3 regions of the Arthrobacter sp. TJ-240 genome follow, and region 1 is predicted to be linked to each of the others. Evidence: predicted binding sites of a transcription regulator. Region 1 holds the regulator's gene; each other region holds the start of a gene.
The links. The regulator LexA, encoded in region 1, represses DNA repair genes until DNA is damaged. The targets are predictions, from matches to a motif close to TCGAACANNTGTTCGA.
Positions count from the first base shown of each region.

Region 2: the regulator LexA is predicted to act here: its motif matches at 2,905-2,920, upstream of ruvA (Holliday junction branch migration protein RuvA).
Region 3: the regulator LexA is predicted to act here: its motif matches at 3,024-3,039, upstream of AC4D2C_RS12000 (HNH endonuclease signature motif containing protein).

Region 1 covers NZ_JBZCNG010000008.1:36,975-46,662, forward strand. The annotation lists gene hisB (imidazoleglycerol-phosphate dehydratase HisB) at 1-329, opposite strand, end outside; gene AC4D2C_RS16820 (histidinol-phosphate transaminase) at 473-1,567, opposite strand; gene AC4D2C_RS16825 (LysM peptidoglycan-binding domain-containing protein) at 1,651-2,247, opposite strand; gene lexA (transcriptional repressor LexA) at 2,631-3,344, shown strand; gene AC4D2C_RS16835 (ATP-dependent DNA helicase) at 3,423-5,504, opposite strand; gene hflX (GTPase HflX) at 5,497-7,077, opposite strand; gene AC4D2C_RS16845 (class I SAM-dependent methyltransferase) at 7,250-7,870, shown strand; gene dapF (diaminopimelate epimerase) at 7,901-8,857, opposite strand; gene miaA (tRNA (adenosine(37)-N6)-dimethylallyltransferase MiaA) at 8,854-9,688, opposite strand, start outside.
Region 2 covers NZ_JBZCNG010000002.1:44,193-53,880, reverse strand. The annotation lists gene secD (protein translocase subunit SecD) at 1-314, opposite strand, end outside; gene yajC (preprotein translocase subunit YajC) at 399-1,010, opposite strand; gene ruvB (Holliday junction branch migration DNA helicase RuvB) at 1,113-2,228, opposite strand; gene ruvA (Holliday junction branch migration protein RuvA) at 2,225-2,854, opposite strand; gene ruvC (crossover junction endodeoxyribonuclease RuvC) at 3,011-3,586, opposite strand; gene AC4D2C_RS04940 (YebC/PmpR family DNA-binding transcriptional regulator) at 3,632-4,390, opposite strand; gene pdxT (pyridoxal 5'-phosphate synthase glutaminase subunit PdxT) at 4,393-5,205, opposite strand; gene AC4D2C_RS04930 (MurT ligase domain-containing protein) at 5,319-6,590, shown strand; gene AC4D2C_RS04925 (type 1 glutamine amidotransferase) at 6,590-7,360, shown strand; gene AC4D2C_RS04920 (VOC family protein) at 7,638-8,000, shown strand; gene AC4D2C_RS04915 (hypothetical protein) at 8,163-8,735, shown strand; gene AC4D2C_RS04910 (DUF1990 family protein) at 8,780-9,274, opposite strand; gene AC4D2C_RS04905 (GNAT family N-acetyltransferase) at 9,312-9,688, opposite strand, start outside.
Region 3 covers NZ_JBZCNG010000004.1:219,203-228,890, reverse strand. The annotation lists gene AC4D2C_RS12020 (four-carbon acid sugar kinase family protein) at 1-638, shown strand, start outside; gene pdxA (4-hydroxythreonine-4-phosphate dehydrogenase PdxA) at 635-1,660, shown strand; gene AC4D2C_RS12010 (hypothetical protein) at 1,689-1,823, shown strand; gene AC4D2C_RS12005 (GntR family transcriptional regulator) at 1,860-2,732, shown strand; gene AC4D2C_RS12000 (HNH endonuclease signature motif containing protein) at 3,051-4,718, shown strand; gene AC4D2C_RS11995 (restriction endonuclease) at 4,725-4,916, shown strand; gene AC4D2C_RS11990 (nuclease-related domain-containing protein) at 5,041-5,907, opposite strand; gene AC4D2C_RS11985 (metal-dependent hydrolase family protein) at 6,247-7,488, opposite strand; gene AC4D2C_RS11980 (MurR/RpiR family transcriptional regulator) at 7,584-8,432, shown strand; gene AC4D2C_RS11975 (sodium:solute symporter family protein) at 8,567-9,688, shown strand, end outside.

The DNA.
Region 1 (9,688 bases):
GCGAGGGCTTCGTCCAGCGGGACCGTGGCCTCGCCGAAGCGGCGGATGCCGGCCTTCGTGCCGAGGGCGATGCGGAGCGCCTCCCCGATGGCGATCGCGGTGTCCTCGACCGTGTGGTGGACGTCGATGTGCGTGTCCCCGGAGGACGTGATGGCGAGGTCGATCAGCGAGTGCTTCGACAGGGCGGTGAGCATGTGGTCGTAGAAGGGCACCGTGGTGTCGATCGAGGACACCCCGGTGCCGTCGAGGTCGAGCTCGACGACGACGCTGGACTCGCTCGTGACGCGTTCGATCCGGGCCGTGCGGCCGCGGGCGGCATCAACTGTCATTGCATTCCTTCTGTGCGCTGCCGGGCATCCGGCACCGATCGGGGTTCGGCGGTGGCTGGGGGCGATGCACGGTGAGGTGCGGGACCGCCCCCAAGTCTAGGAGACTCGCGTGCGGGACGATGCTCCATGCGGGCCGGAGCGGGCTAGAGCAGCTTCGTCAACGCCGAGAGGAACACCGTGGTCTCGTGTTCTGTTCCCGCGGTGACCCGCAGGGACCCGGTGATGCCGACGTCGCGGATGAGGACCCCGGCCTCCAGCAGTCCCTCCCAGACGCGATGCGGATCCTCGAGGCCGGAGAAGAACACGAAGTTCGCATCCGACGGTGCCGGCGACAGGCCGAGCCCCTCCAGTTCCCTCACGATGCGGTCCCGCTGCACCTTGATCGCCTCGACGTTGGACAGCAGCGTGTCCGCGTGCGTGAGCGCGGCGTTGGCCGCGGCCTGCGTGATGGCGGACAGGTGGTACGGCAGGCGCACCAGCCGCAGGGCGTCGGTGATCTCGGGCGCGGCCGCGAGGTAGCCGATCCTGGCTCCGGCGAGGGCGAAGGCCTTGCTCATGGTGCGGGACACGAGCAGCCGCGGGCGCCCGGGCAACAGCGTAAGCGCGCTCGGCGTGCCCTGCTGCGCGAACTCCCCGTACGCCTCGTCGACGATGATGATGGCGCGGGCGGCCTCGCCGGCGTCGTAGGCGGCCTCGATGACGTCGAGACCCAGGGCCGTGCCGGTGGGGTTGTTCGGCGAGCACAGGAAGACGATGTTCGCGCCGGACTCGCGGACCGCCCGGGCCGTGGCCTCGGGCGTCATGGCGTAGGCGGCCCCGCGCTCCGCCGTGACGTAGCGCGTGCCCGTGCCGCTGGCCAGCAGCGGGTACATGGAATAGGTGGGCGGGAATCCGATCGCCGTCCGCCCCGGTCCGCCGAAGGCCTGGAGGACCTGCTGCAGGACCTCGTTGGAGCCGTTGGCCGCCCAGAGCTGGTCGGGGGTGAGGCCGTGGCCGAGGTAGTCGGCGAGGTTCTTCCGGAGTTCGGTGAATTCGCGGTCCGGGTAGCGGTTCAGCCCCTGCGTGGCCCGGGCGACGGCCTCCACGATGGCCGCGTGCACGTCGTCGGGGACGCCGTGCGTGTTCTCGTTCACGTTCAGGAGGATCGGGACGTCCAGCTGGGGGGCGCCGTAGGGGTGCAGCCCCACGAGGTCGTCACGCAGCGGGAGGTTTGCGAGGGCGTCGACGGAGGAGGGCACCTCACGAGTTTAAGCGATGCCGGCTGCAGCGGCGAACGGCCGGTACCGGATGACGACGATTGCCGCCGCCGGGTGCTGCGTGCCTAGCCGGCCGCGGGGATCGCGACGGTCTGCCCGGTCTGGACGACGGAGCCGCGGAGATCGTTGAGCTCGACCATCTCCGCGACGACGTCGCGGGGATCGCGCTCCGGTGCGAACCGGACGGCGAGGTCCCAGAGGGACTCCCCCGCCGCGACGCTCACCTCGACGGTCGACGACGGCGCGGGCAGCGACTCCCCGGCCTGCGCCTGCGAGGTGAGGAAGGCGCCGAGGAGGATGAGCGCCGCCACGCCGAGCGCGATCGGCAGGCCGACCAGGACGAGCCGGCCGCGCCGCGTAAGCGTCAGGGGGCGCTCCGCACTCCGCTGCGTGGAGGTACGGGGCTGCATGGAGGTGCGGGGCTGCATGGAGGTGCGGGGCTGCGTGGAGGCAGGAGACTGCAGGGCGGTCCGGGGCTGCAGGAATGCGTGGGCGGAGATCGAGGGTGCTGTCGCCGTGCGGGATGGTCGGGGTACGCGCGGGCGGGCCGTCGCGGTGCGCTCCGGTGTCGCCGGGCGGACGAGACGCAGGCGTCCCTCGCCGCGGGTGGGGGTCAGCGCCCATAGCGCCGTGCTGCCGTGCAGTGCGGGTGCTTCAGCCATTGCCTAGCCTCTTTCCCTTCGAATAGCCAATCAGGGCTGGACTCCTGTTTCGAACGCGTGTTCTAATTTATCTGAGCCTATTTCTAGCACTGACCGACGACCGTTGTCGAGACTCGCTCGAACATATGTTTGAAAAGCCCTACCGTCTGCCCTAGCGTGAACAGGGCAGGGCATCGACGGCACCGGCTGCTACCGAGCGGCAGGCACGGCGTCGACATACCTCAGGCAATCACCCGCCACTGACAGAACCGCTTCCCGCGCAGGCGGGGGGCGGCAGGCGGGCACAACGGGATCTCCAGTCCAGGGCGAAAGGCGCAACAGTGGCGGAACCAACACGGACGGACCGGCCGGAATCGAACACGGCCGAGGTGCCGGCGGACGCCGTGCCCATCTCGGCCGGTCGCGGCCGTCCCCGCGGCCGTTCGGTGTCCAAGGGGCTGACGGCGCGCCAGCTGACGATCCTCGAGACCATCCAGCGTTCGATCGCGGACAAGGGGTACCCGCCGTCGATGCGTGAGATCGGCGACACGGTGGGGCTCGCGAGCCTCTCGAGCGTGACGCACCAGCTGTCGCAGCTGGAGCGGCTCGGCTATCTCCGGCGCGATCCCAAGCGCCCCCGCGCCATGGAGGTCCTGCTGCCGCTCACACTGCCTCCGGAAGCGTCGGCGGGCACGGACGGAGCACCGGAGCGGAAGTCCGCCGGCGAGCACCGCGTCGCGGTGGACACGGCACTGGTACCGCTCGTGGGCCGCATCGCAGCGGGCGGGCCCATCCTCGCGGACCAGGTGGTGGAGGACGTCATGCCCCTCCCCCGGCAGCTCGTGGGCCACGGCGAGCTCTTCATGCTCCGGGTCTCCGGCGACTCGATGGTCGACGCCGCGATCTGCGACGGCGACTGGGTGGTGGTCCGCAAGCAGCAGAGCGCACAGAACGGCGACATCGTCGCAGCCCTGCTCGACGACGAAGCCACCGTGAAGACCTTCCGCCAGCGCGACGGCCACACCTGGCTCCTGCCCCAGAACACACGCTACGAGCCCATCCTCGGCGACCACGCCAGCATCATGGGCAAGGTCGTCTCGGTGATGCGCGCGCTCTAGCGGCCCGCTTCCCCGGATGCCCGGAGGGCGCCGCAGTCCCGGACTGCGGCGCCCTTCGCGTACCCCGGGGCAGGCGTGTCAGCGGGCGGAGAGCCGTTCGAGGATCCCGGTGACCGTGGCCCTGTCGGTCGTCGCCCAGAACGGCGGCAGCGCGGCGCGGAGGAAACCGCCGTACCGGGCCGTGGCGAGGCGGCTGTCGAGCACGGCGACGACGCCCCGGTCCCCCGCCGAGCGGATGAGCCGGCCCGCCCCCTGCGCCAGTCGCACCGCGGCATGGGTGGCGGAGACGCTCATGAAGCCGTTGCCGCCGTTCCGTGCGACCGCCCGCGTGCGCGCGGTCATCAGGGGATCGTCGGGTCGCGGGAAGGGGATGCGGTCGATCACCACGAGGCGGCACGAGGCGCCGGGCACGTCCACGCCCTGCCACAGTGACATCGTGCCGAACAGACAGGTGTCCGGTTCGGCGGCGAACCTGTCCACGAGGCCGCTGAGCGAGGACTCGCCCTGGCAGAGGATCTCGAAGTCGACCTGCGGGCGCAGGGCCTCCGCTGCCTCCTCGGCGGCCCGCCGGGAGGAGAACAGCCCGAGCGCACCCCCGCGGGAGGCCTTCAGGAGCGCCAGCAGCTCCTTCAGCTGCGCATCGGAGGTACCCCGCTCCGGTTTCGGCAGGTCCTTTGCCACGTACAGCACGCCCTGCCGGGGGTAGTCGAACGGGCTGCCGACGTCGATACCGGTCCACGCGGGCGCGCCCGGTCCGCTCAGTCCCAGCGATCCCGCGACAGGGCCGAACTCGGCGCCGATGGCGAGCGTCGCGGAGGTGAGGATCACGGTGTGGTCCTCGAACAGGCCCTCCCGCAGGCGTGCCGCGACGGACAGCGGCGCGACGTTGAGCGTGGCCGGCGCGGTCTCGTCCGGCTGGGCGTAGCCGGAGCCGGGCGTGAACGTGCTGGGGCGGGACGCCCACACCACCTCACCGGCGGCGGCGGCCGAGAGGATCCGCTCCGCGAGGTCGAAGACCAGGGTGGCGCGCGAGCGGGCCACCTGCCGCCCGCCGTCGGCGTCGGCCTCCGACTTGCCGTCGGTCTTCGTGTCGGACAGCGCGGCCCGTGCGGCGTCACGGACCTGCTCCAGCGACTGCTCGAGGTCCTCAGGCAGGCCGCCGGGCAGGAGCCCGGAGGGCACGAGTTCCGACGCAGCCTCGAAGGCGGACGCTGCGGTGTCGAGACCGGCGGTGCCGATCGAGGCGTGGCGGCGCAGAGCCGTGGAGGCTGCGCCCACCATCGAGGCGGAGAGCTGCCCGGACACTGCCCCGGTGACGCGGTCGTGCAGCTCGTGGGCTTCGTCGATCACGACGACGTCGTACTCGGGCAGCACGGCGAGCCCCTCGAACGCACTGATGGCGAGCATGGCGTGGTTGGTGATGATGATGTCGGCATCGGCGGCCGCCGCCCGCGCCTTCTCGCTGAAGCACTCCTGCGCCACGGGACAGCGGGCGGCGCCGACGCACTCCATGCTGGACACGGACACCTGGCGCCACGCGCGGTCGCTGACGCCGGGCACGAGGTCGTCGCGGTCGCCGGTGGAGGTCTCGTCCGCCCATTCGCGGAGCCTGACCACCTCGCGGCCGAGGGCGGAGGATGGACCCCCGCCGCCGTGCGCGGGGGCGGGGTGCGGTGTCGCGTCCTCCCCGAGGCTGAAGAGGGCATCCGGGGCGTCCTCCTCGGGGAAGCCGCCGCCGGTCTTGTGGAGGCAGACGTAGTTCGAGCGGCCCTTGAGCAGCGCGACGTCGACGGGGCGTGCGAGAGCGGGCCGCACCGCGTCGAGCAGGCGCGGCAGGTCACGGCCCACGATCTGCGCCTGCAGGGCGAGCGTCGCCGTGGAGACCACCGACGGGCGGTCGCTGTCCATGGCGTGGGCGATGAGCGGTACGAGGTAGGCGAGCGACTTGCCCGTGCCGGTGCCCGCCTGCACGAGCAGGTGGTCGCCGGAGCGGATGGCTTCGCTGACCTGCCGCACCATCTCGTGCTGGCCGGCGCGCATCTCACCGCCCATGGCCCCTACGGCGGCGTCGAGCAGCTCGAGTGCCTGCCGGGCCTCGGCGGTGTGGCGCGCCGGGTCCGGCGCCACGACGGCGGCGCCGGACGGCGTGCTGTCACTCATGCCGCAGATACGGCTCCAGGTCGGCGGCCAGGCCCTCGCGGACCATGACCTCGAGGCGTGTGCCCTCGTCGACGTGCTCGAGGCCGAGGATCTCGACGTCCTCCTCGTGCAGCCGGCTGAGGACCTGTCCCTGCTCGTAGGGCACCAGCAGGTCCATCTTGACCCCGGGACGGGGGATGTTCGTGCTGATGAGCTGCCGGAGCTCGGTGAGCCCGGCACCCGTGCGGGCGGAGACGACGACGGAGCGCGGCTCGCGCTGCCGCAGCCGCTCGATGACGAACGGGTCGGCGGCATCTGCCTTGTTGAACACGATGATCTCGGGCACCTTGCGGGCGTCGATCTCGGTCAGGACGGCACGGACGGCCGCGATCTGCCCTTCCGGGTCCGGGTGCGAGGCGTCGACGACGTGGAGGATCAGGTCCGAGTCGGCCACCTCCTCGAGGGTCGAGCGGAACGCCTCGACCAGCTGGGTGGGCAGCGAGCGGACGAACCCCACGGTGTCGGCGAGCGTGTAGCCGATGCCGTCGGGCGTCTCCGCCTTGCGCACCGTGGGATCGAGGGTCGCGAACAGCGCGTTCTGAACGAGCACGCCCGCGTCGGTGAGGCGGTTCAGCAGGGACGACTTCCCGGCGTTGGTGTACCCGGCGATCGCGACGGAGGGCACCTGGTTGCGCCGGCGGTTGGACCGCTTCGTCTCGCGCGCAGGCTTCATCGCGGCGATCTCGCGGCGCAGCTTCGCCATGCGGGTGCGGATCTTCCGGCGGTCGAGTTCGATCTTCGTCTCACCGGGACCACGGGAGCCCATGCCGGCGCTCGCGCTGCCGACCTGTCCACCGGCCTGGCGGGACATCGACTCGCCCCAGCCTCGGAGGCGCGGCAGCAGGTACTCGAGCTGCGCGAGCTCCACCTGGGCCTTGCCCTCGCGGCTCTTGGCGTGCTGGGCGAAGATGTCGAGGATCAGCGCGGTGCGGTCGATGACCTTGACCTTGACGATGTCCTCGAGGCTGCGTCGCTGGGACGGGGACAGCTCGCTGTCGACGATGACCGTATCTGCACCGGTGGCCTGCACGATGTCCTTGAGCTCCTGCGCCTTCCCGGAGCCGAGGAAGGTGCCGGGGTCCGGCTTCAGCCGGCGCTGCACGATGCCGTCGAGCACCTCAGAGCCCGCCGTCTCGGCGAGAGCGGCGAGTTCCTGCAGCGAGTTCTCGGCGTCCTGCGCGGTCCCCTCGCTCCACAGCCCGGCGAGGACGACGCGCTCGAGCCTCAGCTGCCGGTACTCGACCTCCGAGACGTCCTCGAGTTCCGTCGAGAGTCCCGCGACACGGCGGAGGGCACGGCGTTCGGCCAGGTCCTGCTGGTCCCCGTCGGCGTCCGACCGCTCGTCGTCGCCTGACAGGGCGAGGGCACGCGAGCGCCAGTTGGTCTCGACGGGTGCGCTGGTCGTGCCCGGTGTCGTCCCCTTCTTCGCCTTCGCCGCGGCAGCTTCGTCGCTTGCCAGGATGCGGTCGATGACGGCTTGGATCTCCTCCGGGCCCATGTCGGCTCCGGTGGAATGTCCGTGGTTCTCGGTCATAATCTCCCTAGTTGGCTGTCTGTCGATTCTACGGCCGTCCTCCGGGTCGTTCCATCGGATTCTCCCCCGGCGAAACCGTTGTCCGCCTGCGCCGTCGACCGCCTGTGGATACGGGCCCGGACGGGTGAGGGCGGGTGAGGGCGGGTGGGGGCGTGCCACTAGGCTTTCCTCCATGGATTCACAGCAGGAGCCGCAGCACTATTTCAGCGCACAGCCGGCGGGCCCGGACACGCGGAGGCCCCTTTCGGTCGTCCTGGCGGGCGGGCAACGGGACCTCGTGACGTCGTCGGGCCTCTTCAGCCCGGACGGCGTGGACAAGGGCACGGCGATCCTCCTGGACTCCGTTCCGGATCCCGAGGGGCGGCGCCTGCTCGACCTCGGCTGCGGTTGGGGGCCGATCGCCCTCACCCTGGCCCTGACGGCACCCGATGCCGAGGTCCTCGCCGTCGACGTCAATGAGCGGTGCATCGCGCTGACCGCGGAGAACGCCCGGCGGCTGGGGCTCCGCAACGTCACGGCCAGCACGCCCGACGCCGTGGATCCGGACCTCGAGTTCGACACCATCTGGTCCAACCCCCCGATCCGCATCGGGAAGCAGGAACTGCACGCCCTGCTGCTCCGCTGGCTGCCGCGCCTGGCTCCCGGCGGGAGCGCCTGGCTCGTGGTGCAGAAGAACCTGGGCGCCGACTCCCTGCAGCGGTGGCTCGCCGAGGAGCTGCCCGCGGGCTTCGGCGTGCGGCGTGCGGAGACGTCGAAGTCGTTCCGCATCCTGGAGGTGCGGCGCCCCGCGTGAGATCGGCCGGCGGCCTTCCGTGCCGCCGGCTCAGTCTGCGGGCAGCAGCACTCCGTCGGCCACGAGGACGGCCGGTCCGCTGAGCTGCACGTGCTCACGGTTGTCGGGACCGGCGAAGAACGTCACGCCGACGACGCCCCCGGGCACCGACACGAGCCACTGGGCCGGGGCCCCCTCGCCCGCCCAGAACCGGGTGCCGGCAGCGGCGGCGCACGCGCCCGTGCCGCAGGACTGCGTCTCGCCGACACCCCGTTCGTGCACGCGCATCGTGAGGCGTCCGACGCCGTCGGCCCCCACGAGCGGATCCGACGGGACGACGAGTTCGACGTTGGTGCCCTCCGGCGGCACGGGCTGGACCGCGGGCGGGCGGTGCAGCTCCGTCCGGTCCAGCTCCGCATGTTCGGCCAGCGCGACGACGGTATGGGGGTTGCCCATGCTGATGGACAGGGCGGGCCGGTCGACGTCGAGCCCTCCGATGGCGACGAGAGAATCCATGCCGCGCGCCACGGCCGCGTCCGGGAAGATGAACTCCCACGGCCCCATGTCCACGGCGTAGCCGCCCCCGGACCGTGTCACGCGCTTGACGCCGGCGCGGGTGCCGATGGCGAGCTCCCCGCCCGCGGGGAGCTCGGCGACGCCCTTCGCGAGGAGGAAGTGCGCGAAGACCCTGACGCCGTTGCCGCACATCTCGGACACCGACCCGTCGCCGTTGCGGTAGTCCATGAACCACTCCGCGCGCGGTTCCGTCTGGAGCAGGGCGCGTCCCTCGGGCAGCGAGGCGGACCGGACTGCCCGGATGTAGCCGTCGGCGCCGATCCCGCGGTGCCGGTCGCATGCGGCCGCGACGAACGCCGGGTCGATCGGCGCGTCGCCGTCGGGGTCGAGCGTCAGGATGAAGTCGTTGCCCGTCCCATGGCCCTTCGTGAAGGGGAGCCCGGGGGGCTGCGGTGCGGGGGGCACGGGCGTCTCGCCGGGGAAGTCGGTCACCCTTCTAGGATAGGTGCCGCGGCGCGGCCGACGAGCCCGGCGGCCGCCTCGGCGAGGTCCGGCGCCTGCCAGTCGAGCCAGGCGACGCGCGGGTCGCCGCGGAACCAGGTGAGCTGTCGCCGGGCGAACCGGCGGGTCGCGGCGATCGTGTCCTCCACCGCCTCCACTTCCGTCAGGGTCCCGTCGAGGACCTGGAGGAACTGCCCGTACCCCAGGGCACGGGACGCCGTCCTCCCGTCGCGGAGGCCCACCGCGGCGAGCCGGCGGACCTCGTCGGCGAGACCGGCCCGCACCATGGCATGGACCCGCTCGGCCAGGCGTGCGCGCAGCACGTCCCGGTCGACGGCGAGGCCGATCTGCACCGCCGGCTGGTGGTACTCGCGCCGCGGCATGAAGGCGCTGAAGGGGCGTCCGCTGAGCTCGTGCACCTCGAGCGCCCGCACGAGGCGGCGGTCGTCGTCGATCCGATCGGCCGACACGGGATCGACGGCGCGGAGCCGCGCCCGGAACGCCGCACTGCCTCCGGCGGCGAGGTCCGCCTCGAGCCGTGCCCGCACCCCCGCGTCGGTGGGCGGGAACTCCAGGCGATCGAGGGCGGCCCGCACGTAGAGGCCCGAGCCGCCGACCAGGATGGGGATCCTGCCACGCTCGCGGATGCCGTCGATGACCCGGCGGGCGTCCTCCTGGTATGCGGCGACGCTGGCCTCCTCGGTGACGTCGAGGACGTCCAGCAGGTGGTGCTCGACGCCGTGACGCTCCTCGCGGGGCAGCTTCGCCGTGCCGATGTCCATCCCCCGGTAGAACTGCAGGGCGTCGGCATTGACGACCTCG
Region 2 (9,688 bases), on a different contig from region 1:
CCGGGCAGCGACACGATGACGTTCTGGCCGGACTGCGTGTTGATCTCGGCTTCGGCGACACCGGAGCCGTCGACGCGCTGGCGGATGATCTCCACGGCCTGGTCGAGCTGTTCGGGCGTGATGTCACTGCCGTCCTGGACGCGCGGGGCGAGGATCATCTGCGTCCCGCCCTCGAGGTCGAGGGCCAGGCGGGGGCTCCAGCTCGCGGTGCTCCAGTAGGAACCCGCTCCCAGCAGGATCGCGAGCAGTGCTGTCAATGCGCCCAGCCAGACAAGTGTCCGCTTGGCTGCCGTCCCGGGACCGGTACGAGGCATGGTGGATGTCCTTATTCAGTGGCGCGTCTCGGGCGCCGGGTTGATGCTGGAGGCCGCGGCTGAGTACCGGCGCCCTACGGAATGCTAGTTCTCGGGGTTCGCTCTGGGGTCGCGGGGATCGCGCGCGTCGCGCTTCTCCCCTGTGGCTTCGCGGTTCAGGCGCGCCAGGGTCTCCTCCGGGGTCTCGGCGCCCGGGCTGCCGGTGCTCCCGGCAGCCGTGGCTCCCGACGCGGTGGACCCGGCGGACGGCGCGCGGTCCGAGCGGTCGGTGATATCGCCGCTGATCGAGGACGCGTCGTCGGGGACCGTGGTGCCGTCGACGGTGCCGAGGGTGTCTACGATCTCGACGGGGTGGACGTCGCCGGCTGGGTCTTCGGCGGTCCTGGTGTCCTGCTGCACCACCTTGGAGAGGGCCTGCGTGTGCACGGTGGCCAGGTTGCCGGGCGAGAGCTCGAGCACGGCCTTGTTGTTCTCCTGGTCGATCGAGACGATCGTCCCGTAGAGCCCGAACTGGGTCATGACCTCGGTGCCCGGCTCCATCTGCGTGCGCATCTCCTTCACCTGCTGCTGCGTCTTCCGCTGGCGGCGGAACATGGTGAAGATCAGGAACGCCAGCGCCAGCGGCAGCAGGAGGGAGAAGATGTCGAAAGCGGGGGCATCTCCTGAGGCGGACTGCGCGACTACGTGTGCAAGCACTGGGAATTCCGTTCCTGGGACTGGGTGAGGCGGCGGCAGCATTGTGCCCCGGCACACATTGGAAGACACCAGTGTAAAGGGGATTTCTGGGCGTCCGGCGCGTCAGGACTCCGGTTGCGCCCAACTGTCAAGCACGGATTCGGTGTCGAGCAGCGATTCGGGGGCCACGGAGAAGAGGTCCTCGGGCATCGCCGCCGCGACGTTCGGTGGCATCTCGAGGCCGAGGTGCTTCCAGGCGGCCGCTGTCGCGATCCGTCCGCGCGGTGTCCGCCCGAGCATCCCCTCGCGCACCAGGTAGGGCTCGGCGACGGTCTCGACCGTCTCGGGCTCCTCCCCCACTGCGATCGCGAGCGTCGACAGCCCTACAGGCCCGCCGTTGAACTTGGTGATGAGCGCGGTCAGGACGGAGCGGTCCAGTCGGTCGAGGCCGCGCGCGTCCACCTCGTACATGTCGAGTGCGGCACTCGCGGTGCGGGCGTCGATGAGGTCGATGCCGTGCACGAGCGCCCAGTCCCGGACGCGGCGCAGCAGCCGGTTGGCGATACGCGGCGTGCCCCGGGATCGGCCGGCGATCTCGGCGAAGGCCGCCGAGTTCACCTTCATGTCCATGAGCATGGCCGAGCGCCGGAGCACGAGTTCGAGTTCCTCGGTGGAGTAGAACTCGAGATGCCCGGTGAAGCCGAAGCGGTCGCGGAGCGGGCCGGGCAGGAGCCCCGCGCGGGTCGTGGCTCCGACGAGGGTGAAGGGCGGCAGCTCGAGGGGGATCGCCGTCGCGCCCGGGCCCTTGCCCACGATGATGTCGACCCGGAAGTCCTCCATGGCCATGTAGAGCATCTCCTCGGCGGGCCGGGACATGCGGTGGATCTCGTCGAGGAAGAGCACCTCGCCCTCGGTCAGGGAGGAGAGGATCGCCGCGAGGTCACCCGCGTGCTGGATCGCCGGCCCCGAGGTGATGCGGAGCGGGGCATTCATCTCCGCCGCGATGATCATGGCGAGCGTCGTCTTGCCCAGCCCGGGCGGCCCGGAGAGCAGCACGTGGTCGGCGCTGCGGCCGCGCAGGCGGGAGGCCTCGAGGACGAGCGAGAGCTGGCGGCGCACCCGCTTCTGCCCCACGAAGTCGTCGAGGTTCTTGGGGCGGAGCGCCGCCTCGACGGCGCGGTCCTCGGGATCCGCGGCCGGGGCGACGAGCGGCGCGTCCTCGGGCTGCTTGTCCGTCATGATCCCACCCTCGTCCGGGCCGAGCTCCGTGCGCCGTCCTGGCCGAGCCTGCGCAGCGTGAGCTTCAGGATCTGGCCCACGTCACCGGTCGCTGCCACCTCGGGCGCCTCGGCGACGGCGGCGTCGATCGCCGCGCCGGCGTCCTTCTCGGACCAGCCGAGGCCCATCATGGCGGTGAGGACCTGCCCCTGCCAGGTCCGGGCCGGCACGCCGGGCTTCGCCTCCAGGGGCACGAGCTTCCCGGCGAGTTCGAGCACGATGCGCCGTGCGCCCTTCGGGCCGATGCCCGGGACCTTGCTGAAGGCCTTGTCGTCGCCCGACGACGCCGCGATCCGGATGGCGTCCGGTGCGTGCACGGCGAGGACGGCGAGGGCGAGGCGGGGGCCGACGCCGCTGACGGCCAGGAGCGTCTCGAAGACCTCGCGCTGGTCGGCGTCCTCGAACCCGAAGAGCGTCATGGAGTCCTCACGCACGATCATCGCGGTGGCGATGGACGCCTGCTCCCCCACGCGCAGCCCGGCGAGCGTCTGCGGCGTCGCCTGGACCTGCATGCCGAAGCCGTTGACGTCGAGGACGGCGGAGTGCAGGCCCACGTGGGTCACTGTCCCGCGCAGGGAACTGATCATGAGGTGCTCCAGGGCAGATGCTGAGGGGTCGGCCGGGCGGTCGCCCGACGTCGAACATACGTTCTAATGTCTAACGGTACCGGCGTGGCGCCGTTCGATCGAGTCGCCACACTGGGAATGTGCGCCGACGGCCTCGGACAGGTCCCGACGTCGGCACTACCGCCGTCGGGCCCGTGCCTCCGCCTCGGCCCAGATGCGCTGCGCGGGTGTGATGGATCCCCCCGCAGCCGACGCCGCCGCACCCTGGACGCCCACTCCCCTGCGCCAGGCGTGCGTGATGGCGAGGGCCAGGGCGTCGGCGGCGTCGGCCGGACGGGGGGCGGTCTCGAGCCGGAGGATCTTCGTCACCATCTTGGTGACCGCGACCTTGTCCGCCTGGCCGTTGCCGGTGACGGCGGCCTTCACCTCGGTGGGCGTATGCAGGGCCACCGGGATGCCGCGCCGCGCCGCGGACACGATCACGACGCCGGACGCCTGCGCCGTGCCCATGACGGTGCTGACGTTGAGCTGGCTGAAGACGCGTTCGACGGCGAGGACCTGGGGCTGGTGCAGGTCCAGCCACGAGTCCACGGCCTCGGAGATGACCAGCAGCCGCTCGTCGAGGCTCCTGCCGGCCTCGGTCCCCACGACGCCGACGGCGACGAGCGTGGAGCGGCGGTTCGGTTCGATGTCGACGACGGCGAGCCCGCACCGCGTGAGGCCGGGATCGACGCCCATGACGCGGTAGGTCATGGCGCTAGCCGTGCCGGGCGCCCCGGGATGTGCAGCGGTGCGATGTCAGTCGTCGCTCTCGAGCTCCGCCAGGACGTCGTCCGGGAGGTGCGCGTTGGAGTAGACGTTCTGGACGTCGTCGAGCTCCTCGAGCGCGTCCACGAGCTTCAGGAACTTCCGCGCACCGTCCGCGTCGAGGTCCACCTGCATGGACGGGACGAACTCGACGTCGTCGGTCTCGTACTCGATGCTGCTCTCGTCGAGCGCGGCGACCACGGCCCGCAGGTCCTGGGGCTCGGAGACGATCTCGAACGACTCTGTCGATTCCTTCACCTCGTCCGCGCCGGCGTCGAGGACGGACATCAGCAGTTCGTCCTCGGTAAGGCCGTTCTTCGGAAGCGTCACGACGCCCTTCCGCGCGAACAGGTACGCCACGGAACCCGGGTCGGCGATCGTGCCGCCGTTGCGGGAGATGCCGAGGCGCACCTCGGAGGCGGCACGGTTCTTGTTGTCCGTCAGGCACTCGATCAGCAGGGCCGAGCCCTGGGGGCCGCGCGCCTCGTACATGATCGTCTGGTAGTCGACGGCCTCGCCGAGCAGGCCCGCTCCGCGCTTCACCGCGCGGTTGATGTTGTCGATGGGCACGGAGGTCTTCTTGGCCTTGGAGACGGCCAGTTCGAGGCCGGGGTTACCCGCGACGTCGGCACCGCCGGCCCGCGCAGCGACCTCGATGTTCTTGATCAGCTTGGCGAAGGACTTCGCGCGCTTGGCGTCGATCGCAGCTTTCTTGTGCTTGGTTGTTGCCCATTTGGAGTGCCCCGACATGCTTACGCTTCTCCTCTGATCATCCGGATAAAGAGTTCGTGGACCCGCCGCTCCCCGGTGACTTCCGGGTGGAAACTCGTGGCCAGCAGGTTCCCTGAACGCACTGCGACAATTCTAGCGACCGGCTCCAAGTCGGCTCCGGATGCACCGGTACCCTGCGGATCGCGGCTGCGGGCGCCGCCGGACGGGCCCGCCTGCGGCGTCTCGGCGGCCGGCACCTGGGCCAGCACCTCGACGTCGGCCCCCACCTTCTCCACCCACGGTGCGCGGATGAACACGGCGCGCACGGGTTCCTCCGCGGCGACCGGCCCGGTCGTCGCGAGGCCGGCGAAGGCGAGGTCGGTCTCGAAGGATTCGCGCTGGCGGCCGAAGGCGTTGCGCCGCACCACCATGTCGAGCCCGCCGAGGGTCTGCTGGGGGTTGCCGTCCCGGTCGGTCGACGGATCGGCGATCACGTCGGAGAGCAGGATCATGCCGGCGCACGATCCGTAGACTGGCAGGCCGCCGGCGATCCTCTCCCGCAGGGGTCCGGCAAGGCCGAAGGTGCGCGTCAGCTTGTCCATCGTGGTGGATTCGCCGCCGGGGAGGATCAGGCCGTCGATCGCGGCGAGCTCCGACGCCCGCCGCACGGGCACGGCGCGGCCGCCGAGGGACTCGATGGTCGCGATGTGCTCGCGCACGTCGCCCTGCACCGCGAGCACACCGACGACGACGCCGCGATGCGCCGGCGCGGGTACCGGTGCCTGGGCGGCAGGACCGGCTGCCTCCGGGACACCGGGCGTGCGCGGGGACACCGACGAGAACGGGGAGGTCATCCCCCGATTCTAGGCCGTTCCCGCCCGTGCGGCGGCGCCCGGGCGGACCGGCGTGAGCAGCGCCTCGCCGCCGCGTCCCGGCAGGACGCGCACGCCTGCGATAATTTGTAGGCATGAATCCCCTTCCAGTCCTCGTGGGCAAGGCCGTGCGCATCGCCTCCCGCCTGCGCGGCGGCGGCTCCGCACTTCCCGGCCTCGTGGTCGAGCGCCTCGACCCCCGCTTCATGGGCCGCGCCCTGTCCACCCTCCCGCACGGCGTGGTGGTGGTCAGCGGGACGAACGGCAAGACCACCACCACCAAGATGGTCGTGGAACTGCTCGAGGGTCAGGGCCTGAAGGTGTTCACCAACCGCACGGGCAGCAACTTCACGCGCGGCGTGGCGGCGGCCCTCCTCGGCGACGTCGACTGGCGTGGCCGCCTCGACGCCGACGTCGCCGTCCTCGAGCTGGACGAGGCGCATGCCGTGCACTTCGTGAAGCTCGTCCCGCCGCGGTACTCGCTCCTCCTGAACGTGCTCCGCGACCAGCTGGACCGCTTCGGCGAGATCGACGCGACCACGCGCCTGCTCGAGCGCATCGCGCTGGCGACCACGGAGACGGTCGTGCTGAACCGGGAGGACCCCCGCGTGGCGGGCCTCGCCGCCTCCCTCCCGACCACGCAGGTGACCTACTTCGGGCTCGACGCCTCGCTGCGGAGCACCTTCCCGAACGACGACGAACTGCGCGGCGCCGCAGGCACGGCGCCAGCCTCCGCGCTGGCGGCGGACGTCGTCCTCCGCTCGGTGGACGGCAACGCGGCTTCCTTCGAGGTGGACGGCACCACGACGCACACCGAGCTGCGCCTGCGCGGCGTCTACAACATCTTCAACGCCGCGGCCGCTCTCGCCGCGGCGCGCGCCGTCCTCGGCGGCGCGGCGGACACCGCGCGGCTCTTCTCCTCCCTGGCCGCCGTGGAGCCCGCCTTCGGGCGCGGCGAGAGCCTCGTGGTCGACGGCCAGGCGCTCGAGCTGGTGCTCGTCAAGAACCCCAGCGGCTTCCGGCTCGGCCTGAAGTCCTTCGACCCCGCGGGCTGCGCGACGATGATCGCGATCAACGACAACTACGCCGACGGCCGCGACATGTCCTGGCTGTGGGACGTCGACTTCGACTCGCTCGGCCTCGGCGGCGTGGAGATGGTGAGCGGCGTCCGCGCCTACGACATGGCGCTGCGGCTGAAGTACGACGACGTCCGGGTGGGCGCCGTCGAGCCGGACATCACCGAGGCACTGAAGCAGTTCGTCCGGGGGTCCGAGGGCCGGCCCAAGCGGATCTTCTGCACGTACACGGCCATGCTCGCGGTCCGCCGCGAGCTCTCCAAGATCACGAAGGTCGAGGTTGTCTCCTGATGAGCGACGCCCCCTCCGCCGGCGCCCTGAGCGAGGCACCCGCCGACCCCGCGAAGGGGACCCTGCGCATCCTGCAGCTGTACCCGCGGGAGATGAACATCTACGGCGACTACGGCAACGTGCTCGTGCTCAAGCGCCGCCTCGCATGGCGCGGCTACGGCGCGGAGATCCTCGAGCACAACGCCGGCGACGCGTTCCCGGAGGACGTCGACATCATCATCGGTGGCGGTGGCCAGGACAGCGGTCAGGTGGTCATCCAGGACGACCTGCAGGCCATCGCCCCGAGGCTCCGCGACCTGGCGGAGGACGGCACGCCCATGCTGCTCATCTGCGGCCTGTACCAGCTGTTCGGCAACGTCTTCCGCACTCATGACGGCACCGTGATCCCGGGGATCGGCGTGCTGGACCTCGAGACGCGCGGCGGGACGGAGCGCCTGATCGGCAATGTCGTGGCGACCAGCGAGGAGTTCGGTGAGGTCCACGGCTACGAGAACCACAGCGGCCAGACCTTCCTCGGCGACGGGCTGAAGCCGCTGGCGACGGTGGTGAAGGGCGCGGGCAACAACGCGCACGAGAAGCACGAGGGGGCGCGGTACCGGAACATCGTGGCGAGCTACCTGCACGGGTCGCTGCTGCCGAAGAATCCGGCGATCGCCGACTTCCTCCTGCGCACCGCCGCGGAACGCAGATTCGGAGCCTTCGACGACGCCGGCCTGGACGACTCCCTGGCCGACCTGGCGCGGCAGCACGCGGGCGCCCGGCCCCGCTAGGACCCGGGCAGGACCACCGGCAGTACCGCCGGCAGGACTACCGGCAGGACCCACCGGCAGTACCACCGGCAGGACCACCGGGTGCCGGGAGGGAGGCGTGCCGGCGCGTCCGGCATCCTCGGCGTCGTTCCGCGAGGGACAGCACCCCGCCGTGCGCGTCAAGGGGCGACGTCGCCCCGACCCACCCCGGAGTGCTGCCGGTAGCGTTCGAAGGGACGGGCCCCGGCCGGGGCCCGCCACACCATCGGGCCCGCACAGGGTCCGCGGAAGGAGCGTCATGGCCAACGGAGTAGCGACAGTCTGGGTGCCGGTCGAGGACATGAACAGGGCCCTCGCGTTCTACCGGGACACCCTGGGACTGGACGTCACCACGGAGCAGGAGGACTGGTCCATGGTGGACGCCGGCGGGCTGACGATCGGCCTCAACGGCCGCGAGGACACGCACGGCGGTCGGGGCGGCGGCGCCGTCATCAGCTTCCAGCCCGAGGGCTCCATCGAGGAGGAGCTGGAGCGCATCTCGACCCGTGGCGGCGCGTCCATCGAGGGCGAGATCAGCGAGTACGCGTGGGGGCGGATCCTGCCGTTCAAGGACAGCGAAGGCAACGACCTCCAGCTCTACTCTCCCCCGTCCGAAGGCTGAGCGCGGCGCCGGGCACCGCCCCGGCGCACCCGGCCCCACCACGCCGGCCGGTCACGCTCCGTGACCGGCCGGCGCCGGCGAACCGTTGCGGACTCGTAACGGTCACGCCGCAGCACCCTCCGTCCCCTGTCCCCCGGCCCGGAGGCATGGCAGGGTCGGCTCATGGGCGCATCCGGTGCAGGGACACGGTCGCGACTCGCCGTGCTGGGCTGTGCCGTGCTCGCGGTGACGCTGACCGGCTGCGAGCCGTTCACCGCGCACGCCTGCCCGGCAATCGGCTGGGTCAACGCGGTCGAGATCAGGCTCGACGGTTCCGCGGACGACGTCCAGCGGGTCGCACGGGTGGAACTCTGCGACGACCGCGGCTGCTCCACGCCGGCCGCCCCGCCGGCGCCTCCCGCCGACAGGCCGCCCCCACCGCCGTCCCTCCCCGGGTCATCTGCCCTCCCGACGCCATCCGCCCTCCCGACGCCATCCGCCCTCCCCACGGCGGCCCCGGCGTCGTCGCACGATCCCGAGGCGCCGTACTACCGGGCGGAGCCCAGCGGGGATGGGCGCTGGACCGTGCAGGTCGGCATGTCCACCCCCGAGACCGTCACCATCAGGGCCTTCGCGGCGGACACCGCCGTCCTCGCCGAGGCGACGGTGGACCTGGCCTGGGAGCGGGTCGGAGGGTCGGCGGCGTGCGGCGGACCGATGGCCACCGAACCGCTCGGCCTGGCGATCCGCGGCTAGGTACCGGAGATCCCCACCCCGGCGTGCTGCTGCAGGCGATCCGGCTACTGCCGCAGCGCGCGCAGATAACGCCTGCGCACAATGCGCTGGGCCACGAGGATCAGCGGGAAGAGCGCCCGCCACGGCTGTGATGACGCGGCGCGGGTGAGTGATCGGACAGTGATGAGCACCGTGTCACCGTCGCGATGCACGATGAACGCCTCTTCCCCGCGCACAGGATGCCCCGGCCGCGTCCGGTAGGAGAAACCGATCCATTCCGGCTGCTTCACGACGGCGACCACCTCGACCGGTTCCGCGACGGTCAGGCCGAGGAGTGTCGCGGTCACGGTGAGTCGTTCTCCCGGCACGACCGGCCACGGACTGCTCACGGAGAAGCCGCTGCGGGTCTTCACCGCCCAGCGCAGCACCTCGGATCCGGCCCGCTGCCAGGTCGTGTCGCCGCGGCCGAGGACGGCTGTCACCTCGGACCGGCGGAACGCGCCATCGGTGGGCGGCCACAGCGGCTGATCCGGGGCCGTCGTCGCCTCCGGTCGGCTCACGGGGTTGCCCCTGCAGCGGCCGCGTCCGCGCCGACCCTCAGGCACCGGATGCTGCCCATTCGCGGGCGAGCAGCGCGTACTGCACGGTGCCGGCCCACGTTGCGCCGCGCGGCGTGCCCTCGACGAACAGACCCTCGCGCCGCAGTCCCAGTTTCTCGATCGCCCTCACCGAACTCCGGTTGTCCGCATCCGCGCGGGCGACGATACGGTGCCAGGCGAGCTCGGAGAACGCGATGTCGAGCAGTGCCTGCCCGGCCTCGAGCGAATACCCGAGGCCCGCAGTCTTCGGATGCAGGAACATGCCGAGTTCGCCCTGCAGGCCCTCGGCCGCACGCACGAGGACGGCGTCGCCGACCACGCGCCCGGACGCGGACTCGACGACGGCGTAGAACCGGCGGTCCCCCGGGCGTTCGA
Region 3 (9,688 bases), on a different contig from region 1:
CCGGGTCGGCCGGCCTCGCCGCAGCCATGGCGGCAGCCTGGGCCGAGGCCGGAGCAGTACACGCCGCGTCAGAGCCTGCACCCGCCGCGCAGGGGCAGCGGATCGTCGTCGTCGTCAGTTCGCTGCACGACGTCGCCCGTGCCCAGACCGACCACCTGCGCTCCCACGTGGACTCCGCCGACCTCCGCATCCTGCAGCCCGACGAGTTCCTGCTCGACCAGCCGGACAGGCTCGCCCGATGGGCCGCGGAGGAACTCGAGCTCCCGGAATCCCTGCCGCGGGTGGTCGTCATCATCTCCCCGGAGGCGGTCGGCGGCTCCGAGACCCTCAGCGGTGCTGCCATCGCCGGCTGTCTCGCGTCGGTGGTGCAGCAGACCCTGGCCCGCGCATCCGTCGGCGCCCTCGTGCTCGTCGGCGGCGACGGAGCCCGCGCTGTCCTCGACGCCACCCGCGCCCAGGCGCTGCGCATCACCGGCGCAATCCAGGAGGGCATCCCGGTCGGCGTCGTCGAAGGTGGCACCGCGGCTGGAAAGATTGTCGTCACGAAGGCCGGCGGCTTCGGGCCGGTCTCCGCCCTGCTCGACACCGTCACCGAACTAACCACCACCCTCGCCCACGCAACGGAGGCATCCTCATGAGCATCCCAACCCTCGCCGTCACCCTCGGCGACGTCGCCGGCATCGGACCGGAGATCACCGCGAAGTCCCTCCTCGGGCACGACGACGTCCGTCAGGAGTGCAGGCCCGTCGTCATCGGCGACGAGGCCGCCATGCGCCAGGGCGTCACCAACGTGGGAGGCGACCCGGACAAGGTCCGCGTCCTGTCCTCGATCGAGGACGCGACGAACGAGCCCGGCATCATCGAACTCCTGCAGACCGGCCCGTCACTGGCGGACGTCAAGCTCGGCGAGCTCAGCCCCGCCGCGGGCGACGGCTCCTACCGCTTCGTCGTCGAGGCCTGCCGACTGGCCCGCGAGGGCAAGGTCCAGGGCATCGTCACCGCGCCTCTCAACAAGGCCGCGATGCACGCCGGCGGGCACAAGTGGCCCGGCCACACGGAGCTCCTCGCGCACGAATTCGGCGTGGAGAACTTCAGCCTCGTCCTGTCCGCGGGCGACCTCTACTTCTTCCACCTCACCACCCACGTCTCCCTGCGGCAGGCCATCGAGGACGTCACGCCGCAGCGCACCACCAACGTCATCGAATTGGTCAGCGCGTTCACGAAGGCGCTCGGCAACCCGGACGAGCCGATCGGTCTCGCCGGGCTGAACCCGCACGCGGGCGAGAACCGCCTGTTCGGCGACGAGGACGCCGACATCCTCGCCCCCGCTGTCGCCGCTGCCCGCGAGAACGGCATCAACGTCCACGGGCCCATTCCCGCGGACGCGCTCATCCCGGCCGCGGTCAAGGGCAAGTGGAACATGGTCATCGCCTGCTACCACGACCAGGGCCACGCACCCTTCAAGGCGGTCTACGGCGACGACGGCGTGAACATCACCGTCGGCCTGCCCGTCGTCCGCGTCTCCGTGGACCACGGCACGGCGTTCGACATCGCCGGCCAGGGCATCGCCCGCGAGGCGAGCCTCGTGCTGTCCATGCGCCGGGCCGCTGCGCTGGCGCCGGGCTGGGACCACGTCTGGCGGACGGCGCAGAAGAAGTAGCGGGTCCCGGACCCCTAGGATCGGAATCATGACAAGCGACGAAGACCTCGATCCTCCCGTGCCCAGCTACCTCGAGGGCATCGAGCTCAAGCGGGTCCACGACGGGAAGATCCTTGAGGAGCACGACAACGACTCGTCGCCCTCCGACGGCGCTGACACATAGGCCCTCGACCAGCATCGTGACCCGGAGCAGCTCATCATGACCGGACCAGACGATACCCAGGAGCGTCCACTGGACGGCGGGAGCAGCGAGCCGCTGCACCTGCAGCTCCGCGGGCATCTGCGCGCGCAGATCCTGAACCATTCGCTGCCTCCGGGCACGTCCCTGCCCAGCGAAGCGCAGCTGCAGGTGCGGTACGGGGTGTCCCGGTCCGTGGTGCGTCAGGCGTTGGGCGCGCTGACCGATGAAGGGCTGATCGAGCGGGGCCGCGGGCGCGGTAGCACCGTTGCTCCTCGCCGCGAGCACCACCGGCTGGTGCACCGCACGTCCGGGCTATCAGCCCAGCTCGGCAGCACGGGAGCGACGGTCGGCACAGAGGTGCTGTCACTCTCCCTGCAGGACGCCGATGCATCCACCGCGCTCCTCGGGACGCCGCAGGTGCTCTCGCTCGAGCGGTTGCGGACGGCCGACGGCGTGCCGATCGCCGTCATCCACACGTGGCTGCCGGCACCTGCCTTTTCTGGTTTGACGGCAGAAGAGCTGCAGGATGCGTCCCTGCATGCGGTGCTCGGAGAAAAGTACGGGGTACGGATCACCTCCGGCAAGCGACAGATCCGGGCGGTGCCGGGTGACGGGGACCTGCTGAGGCTGCTGCAATTGGAGGCGTCGTCGCCCGTGCTCCTGCTGGAAGGCACGAGCTTCGACCAGGACGGGCGACCGGTGGAGGTCTTTTCGACCTGGCACCATCCCGACCACGTGGTGTTCGACATCGACATCCAGAGGGAGCCTCCGGGGCCGGTTCCGCAGGGTCCATCCCCTATTGACGCCCCTGAGGCGGTTGCGGCCCGTGCCCGCCGGCTGGGCGCAGAGCTCCTGCGCTTCGCGGACGGTCTCTCGACCACGGAGCGCTGATTGTCGGCCCGGCTTCGCCTACTGCAGAGCCGTCGGCCCTGCACCCGCACGTCCGCGTGCCGGGGGTGTGTCCCGTCGCGAATGGTCGCTCAGCGCATACCAGCGGTCGCTGACCAGAGGTTGTTCAGCGCGCTCATCCCGGACTGTACGAGCCCGATGTGTCTGATGGCGCCACGGCTCGGCGATTGTCTCCGGTACACCGACTCGATGGCGCGACCGGCGACGACAGCCGACGGCTGTGGAGGAACAGTGCTCGACTTCTCCTCCACAAAGAGTCCGCGCCCTCTGAATTAGTACGGGTGTTCGATAAAATGAGGCATGGATATCACACCGCTCGAGCATCCCGAGGGAACTGGTACCTCCCTGGAGTCGATGCGGTCGGAATTGCTCGCCTTCGCGCAGGAACTGACTGGGCGTCACCTTCTTCTCAGCAAGCACGACGTCGTGCGAGCACTCGTGGACATCGAAGCGCTCTCGAAGGTGATCGATCATCTCCAGATCGTTGCCGCTCGAGCTGCGAAGGAACACGGTGTCGCCGGCACCGGGGAGCAGGAGGCCCCCGGATCCCTCCTTGTGCGGGCACAGCAGAGCCTGTCGACAGTGCAGGACGACGTCGCCGGCGCCGGCGGCGGCGGGAGCACGTCAGCAGGCGCGGAACAGCGGAACAATGATGGGTTCCGCCCCGAATTCAGAACCTGTGCCGACTTTCTGCGGGCCCGGCTCGGCATCAGCCGCACCGAGGCGAACCGCAGATTGAGGCTCGCGGCAAGCCTCCTGCCCGGCGTCACTGCAATCGGCTCTGCCACTCCCGCGTCGATGAGCACCCTCGGTGCTACAGCAAGCGCGGGCGAGGTCAGCGGACGCGCTGTTTCGATCGTTCATGAGGCGGTGCAACGGGTGCGGTCCTTCGCAACGCCGATGCAACTCGATTCGATGGAGCAGCACCTCACGCGGCAAGCAGTCGAATCGGACGAAGACCTCCTGCGGGTCCTCGCTCGACGCTGGGAGGGCGTGCTCAACCAGGACGGGCTGGAACCCACCGAAAAGGTCCTCAAGGCACGACAGGGTATCTTCCTCAAGGGCAGACGCAACGGTCTGCATTTCCTGGAGATCGGCGCCACCGACGAGCAGTTCGAGCATCTGGTCACCGTCATGAACACCGCGACGAACCCGAGGGGAAGATCGGCCACCCTTCAGGACAACGGGGACCCGACCGGCGATCGGGACCGAACCGGCGTGATGGCCGCCGAGAACGAAGAGGGTAACGCTGGTGTCACGGACGCCGGCGGGGGCGATACAAACCGGCCCACACGCCCGCAGAGCCTCCTCGACGGGCTGGTCGCCGCATGCAGGATCGCGTTGTCGACCGACAGGCTTCCCGCAGCAGGCGGACACCGGCCCCAGGTCATGGTGACCATCAGCTATACGGACCTCGTGGGCCAGATGGAACGTGCCGGCCACGCTGTGTTCGGGCAGCAGATGAGCGCACGAAGCATCCGCACGCTGGCCTGTGATGCAGACATCATTCCGATGGTCCTCGGCGGACAGGGTCAGATCCTCGACATCGGGCGGGCACAGCGCCTCTTCCCCGCGCATCTGCGGCGGGCACTCGTTGCGAGGGACAAGGGCTGCGCGTTCCCGGACTGCTCCATCCCGGCAACCTGGTGCGAGGCCCACCACATGACGCCCTGGGCCAAAGGTGGAACAACGGGTATCAGCCAGGGCGTCCTCCTGTGCTCGCGACATCATCATGTGATCCACGAGGGGAAATGGAACGTCGAATCGAAGCACGGCATCCCCTGGTTCACTCCACCGGGATACCTTGACCCGGATCGGAGTCCCCGAAGAAATACCTGCTGGCAGGTGGAGGATGCCGTCCAGGAGCAGCTTCGTCACGCCGAAGGTGGACGATCTGCTGCAAGCGCCCCGCTGCTCTACTCGCCGACGGCCGCCCCCGCCACCCCAGCCGTCGCCGTCGTTGGCTAGAACACGATGACGCTGCGGGTGTTCATAACGACAAGCCGCTTCTCCACTCAAGCGCTCGACTACGCGCGAGCCATCCCGACACGAATCATCCTGGTTGACGGCAAGCAACTGACGGACCTGATGATCCGTCACCCTGTTGGGGTTCAGGTAGCGAAGACCTATACCGTCGTCGAGGTCGATGAGGACTTCTTCGAGTAGCGGTGGCACTCTGATGCCGGCCGCGTGGATCACGAGACCCGCCCACCATCGACATCCGTCCACCGTCCTTCTGCCACCGATGCCCTGGCGCACGTTGAGGCTGGTCACGCCAGCGCCCAGGCGGCTATTTGGGCTCTTCGAGCTGCACTACCTCGGGTGACGGCACCGACGGCGGGGTAGAAAGCGATTCCGCGACGTGTTGCAGCGCTCCCGCCCCGATCCATAGCACCAGGGCCAGCAACACAAGGCGCCACATGGCGCCAAGACAGCTCGACTCCTTCTTTCGGCGTCGTCGATCGGTCTGCCGGACGGCGCGAGTTCGAGGCTCCTGAGGTCGATCGGCAGAAACAGAGCGCACTGCAGCTGCTCGCCGAGCCGCGAGCAGCGGTGATTCTTCCTTCGGGGAATCAAGCAAAGCAGTCGTCACCACCGCAGGGCTCGTCGGCCCTGACAGCAGCCCCTGCAGGTAATCGTGGATTTCGCTGACGAATGGCTGCTCGAGGACTACCGGTAGTGCAAGCACCGCAGCAAGCAGCCCATCAATGCCGACGACGGTGACTCCGGTGCTGGTCGCGCCGATGAAATCCGGTTGTCCCACCAGACAGATCCATGGCTGCGCCATGCTCCGATGCTGCGGTTCCAGTAACGCCGCCACTGCAGCGCATTGGTCAAGCGCCGAGGCTGTCTGGGTCTTCCGCGTGTAACCGTTCTGGTACAGCTCGCCGCCGCGCAGGTTTACGTCGCCCGACCAGTTCTTGGCATCGATGATCAGGACACCCCCAGGTCCGACAGCGATGTGATCGAGGTTCGCCTTCGGTCGGCCGGGCCAGTGCACGTCGTGAAGGCTCATCCAGCCCTCAAGCTCCAGCTGGCGCAGCTGCTCGCCGACCCGCGCCTCACCCTCGGCTCCGACGAGCCATGCTTGGTGCATCTTCCGCGCCTGCTCGAGTTCGGCCTCCAGCCGCTCGAGCTCGGCCTCCAACCGGGACACCCGCTCACCTATTCGCTGCGCCTGCTGCGCAGCGCCCTGTCCTGCTTCCACGTTCGCTCCCCCAATACCTTCGCTCCTCAAAGCGTAGGAGGACTCGGATGGTCGGGTCGGAAGGAAAAGCGCAGGAGTGAAGAAGGATTTCAACGCTCGGGATTGGCAATCTCAAAACGGACGCGGGTGACCTGATGCCTGTTGTTGCCGCCAGTTGTGGGTGTCACCGCCGTACACCTGCGCAACCTCCACGAGGTATCCGGAACCCGTGTTCATCGCCTGGACGTCTCGCCGCGGCCCTGCGCCGCAAAAGGCCGCGGCGAGCCAGCAAGCGAGCCAGCAAGCGCGCTAGCGTCCGCCGACCAGGTGCCCTCCCTGAATGACGGCATCGATGGATGCCTCGGGGTCGGCGAGGACCGTGACGTCGTCGAGGGGGTTCTCGTTCACGATCAGCAGGTCCGCGAAGGCACCGGCGGTGATGACGCCCAGTTTGCCCTCGAGCCCGATCAGTTCCGCTGCTGTGAGCGTCGCCGAGCGCAGGACCTCCTGCGCCGTCTGTACCTGGGCACGGATGCGGAATTCGGAACTCTGGTGGATCTGCATCGCGCCCAGGAGATCCGAACCGAAGACGATCTTCACGCCACCCTTGTTGGCCCGGTCCAGTGCCTCGAGTCCGGCGTGCAGCACGGTGTCCACCTTCTCGCGGCTGGCAGCGGGAAGGCCTGCCGCCTCCCCGTCGGCCTTCAGCCGCTCGTACGTGATGAGGGTGGGCACGAGGAACGCGCCCTTCTCGACGAACAGGCGGACGCTTTCGTCGTCGATCAGGTTTCCGTGCTCGATGCACTTCACCCCGAGTCGGAGCCCGCGGTTCACGGCCCGCGCTGTGTAGGCGTGCCCACAGACGTAGCGGTTGGAGCCTTCGGCCTCCTCGACGACGGCGAGGATCTCGCTCTCCGAGAACTGGGTGGAGTCCACGCGATCCGTGGGAGAGGCCACTCCCCCGGACAGCATGATCTTGATGTGATGGGCACCGGTGCGGAGCTGGTCCCGCGCGGCCTTGCGGACGGCGTCGACGCCGTCGCACACGACGCCGATGGAGGGGCAGCACTGGTGCGGGTCGATGAGGCTCGCCCCCATGGACCGCATGTCCCCGTGTCCGCCGGACTGGGACAGCGCCTTGCCGCCGAAGATGACCCGGGGGCCCTCGAAAAGACCCTCCTCCACGGCCATCGCGACGCCGAAGTCGGCACCGGCGACGTCGCGCACCGTCGTGAACCCGCGGTGCAGCATCGCCTTCATGTTGCGGGCCGTATGCGCTGCGACGTAGGTGGGCGACCATTCGGCCATGGCACCGAGGTCCGCTGTCGCCGCCGTGACGTGGACATGCCCGTCGATAAGCCCGGGCATCACGTACTTGCCGCCGGCGTCGATCGTCTCTCCCGCCACGCGATCCGCAGGCACCTCGGCTGTCGGGCCGACCCAGGAAATAATGCCGTCCTCCACCAGGATGCTCTGATCCGGTGTTGCACTCCCGTCCGCGATGTCGAGGACCGTTGCGTTGGTGATGTGCAAATGTTGGGTCCCGGGCATGGTGCTCCTCGATCGACGATGTGGCGTGCGCCTCAGTCGATCATCACAACATCAAGGCTCGAATGCAACAATCATTGCAACACCAAAGGAGCGGCATGCAGCAGATCGCGGAGTGGTTCGACGGCCTGGCCCTTGGCCGCAAGGCGAGTCCCGGGATCGACGCGGTGCTGTCGATCCTGCGCAGCGACACCGGACGCGCATCCTTCATGTCCACCCAGGACCTTGCGACACGGGCCAACGTCAACGTGGCCACGGTGGTGCGTGCAGCACAGTTCCTCGGCTTCTCCGGCTGGTCCGCGTTGAAGTCCGAACTCCGCCACCGCTACCTTGCTTCCCTCACCGCGGAGAAGTTGCTGACCGAGCGGGCAGCGGCACCCTCAGGGCTCGCGAGCAGCTCTGTCTCCAACGATGTGAACAACCTGTCGCGCCTGTCGCACAGCATCGACTCCCAGCAGGTCGCCCGCGCGGCCGCCATCATCGGATCAGCCGAAAGGACGATCGTCCTGTCCACCGGCAGCTACGCAGCGGCCGGATTCCAGCTCGCACACGTCGGTCAGTGGATGGGACGCGACGTCGAGCTCCACACCGCGTCCGGGACCGCCCTGGTCAACCGCCTGCGCATGCTCCGACCCGGTGACTGCCTGGTGAGCTGCAACCTGTGGCGGGCAAGCAAGTTCGTCCTCGAAGTGGTGCGGGTCGCAGCCCGGCGCGGAATCCGGATCGTGGCGATCGCCGACCGGCAGACGGCCATCACGGACCTGGCCGAGGAGGCCCTGCTGGTTTCGAGCGAGGGCACCACCTTCATGCCTTCGATCATCGGTGCCGTCGCGACGGTGCAGGCGCTCCTCGCGGAACTGTCCGTGATCGATCCCGCGCGGACCATGGCCGCGCTGCAGGACACCGAAGGTCTGTGGGGCGAGCTCGACCTCGTGGATCCTGCCTGAGGACGGACCGGGTGCCTGCTCGGGCATGTTTCAGTTGCATGAAGTATTGCAACAGCTATTGCAAAGCGACCTGGATCACAGCAGACTGCTCTGAAGCACCGGCGTCCCGGCCGTGCTTCAGTGAGAGGTTCCCCATGCAACCCGTTCACGTCCTCATCCTCGTGGGCTATATCGTGCTCATGGTCCTGATCGGGGCCTGGTTCAGTCGCAGGAAGAACGTATCCAGCGGTGACGACTTCATCCTGGCGGGCAGGTCCCTCCCAGCACCGGTGCTGGCCGGCACGCTGCTGGCGACCTTCGTCGGTTCCGGGTCGATCATCGGAGGTGCGAGTTTCGTCTACACCTACGGTCCCGTCGCCGGCATCTTCTTCTTCGCCGGCACCGTGGTCGGGATCGTCTGCCTCTACTTCATGGCCACGAAGGTCCGCCGGCTTTCGCACCACACGATTCCCGAGATGCTCGAGGTGCGCTTCGGGAAACCCGTCCGCGTCATCGCCACGGTGATCATCCTCGTGGCCTTCGTCGGCATCACGGCGTACCAGTTCACCGGTGCCGGCACCATTCTCAGCATCATCACTCCCCTCAGCCCCGCACAGGGCACGATCGTCGCCGCTCTGCTGATCACGTTCCTGGCCCTGGGTGGCGGATTGAAATCTGTAGCCTGGACCGACTTCATCTCGGTCATCGTCATCGTGGTCGCCCTTGTCGGCACACTCGCCGTGGTGTTCATCACCGATGTCGGCGGGATCGGCGGATACGTGGACCGCCTCGACCCGGCTCTCGCCTCGCTGACCGGCACGCTCACACCTGTGCAGCTCCTCGGATACTTCCTCCCCCTGTTCCTGCTCATTCTCGGCGACCAGAACATGCACCAGCGCCTGGCCGCCGGCCGCGACGAGGGAACCGCGCGCAAGGCGACGATCGGCTTCTTCGGTGGTGCCATCCTCCTCCTGGGCACCATCATCCTGCTGGCATCGTCGTCGTCATTCCTCCTGCCCGACATCGAGCCCGGCCAGGCCATCCTCGGAATCGCCGGCACCGACCTCGTCCCCCTCGGTATCGGCGGACTCCTGCTCGCCGGCGCCTTCGCACTGATCGTCACCACGGGCTCGTCCTACCTGCTGACCTGCTCCGGGAACATCGTCTACGACCTGGTGTTCCAGCGCCGCGGCAGCTCGAAGGACTCACGGAAGGCGCTGAAGCTCGGACGCTGGGCGGTTCTCGCCGTCACCGTCTTCGCCTACGTTCTCGGCCAG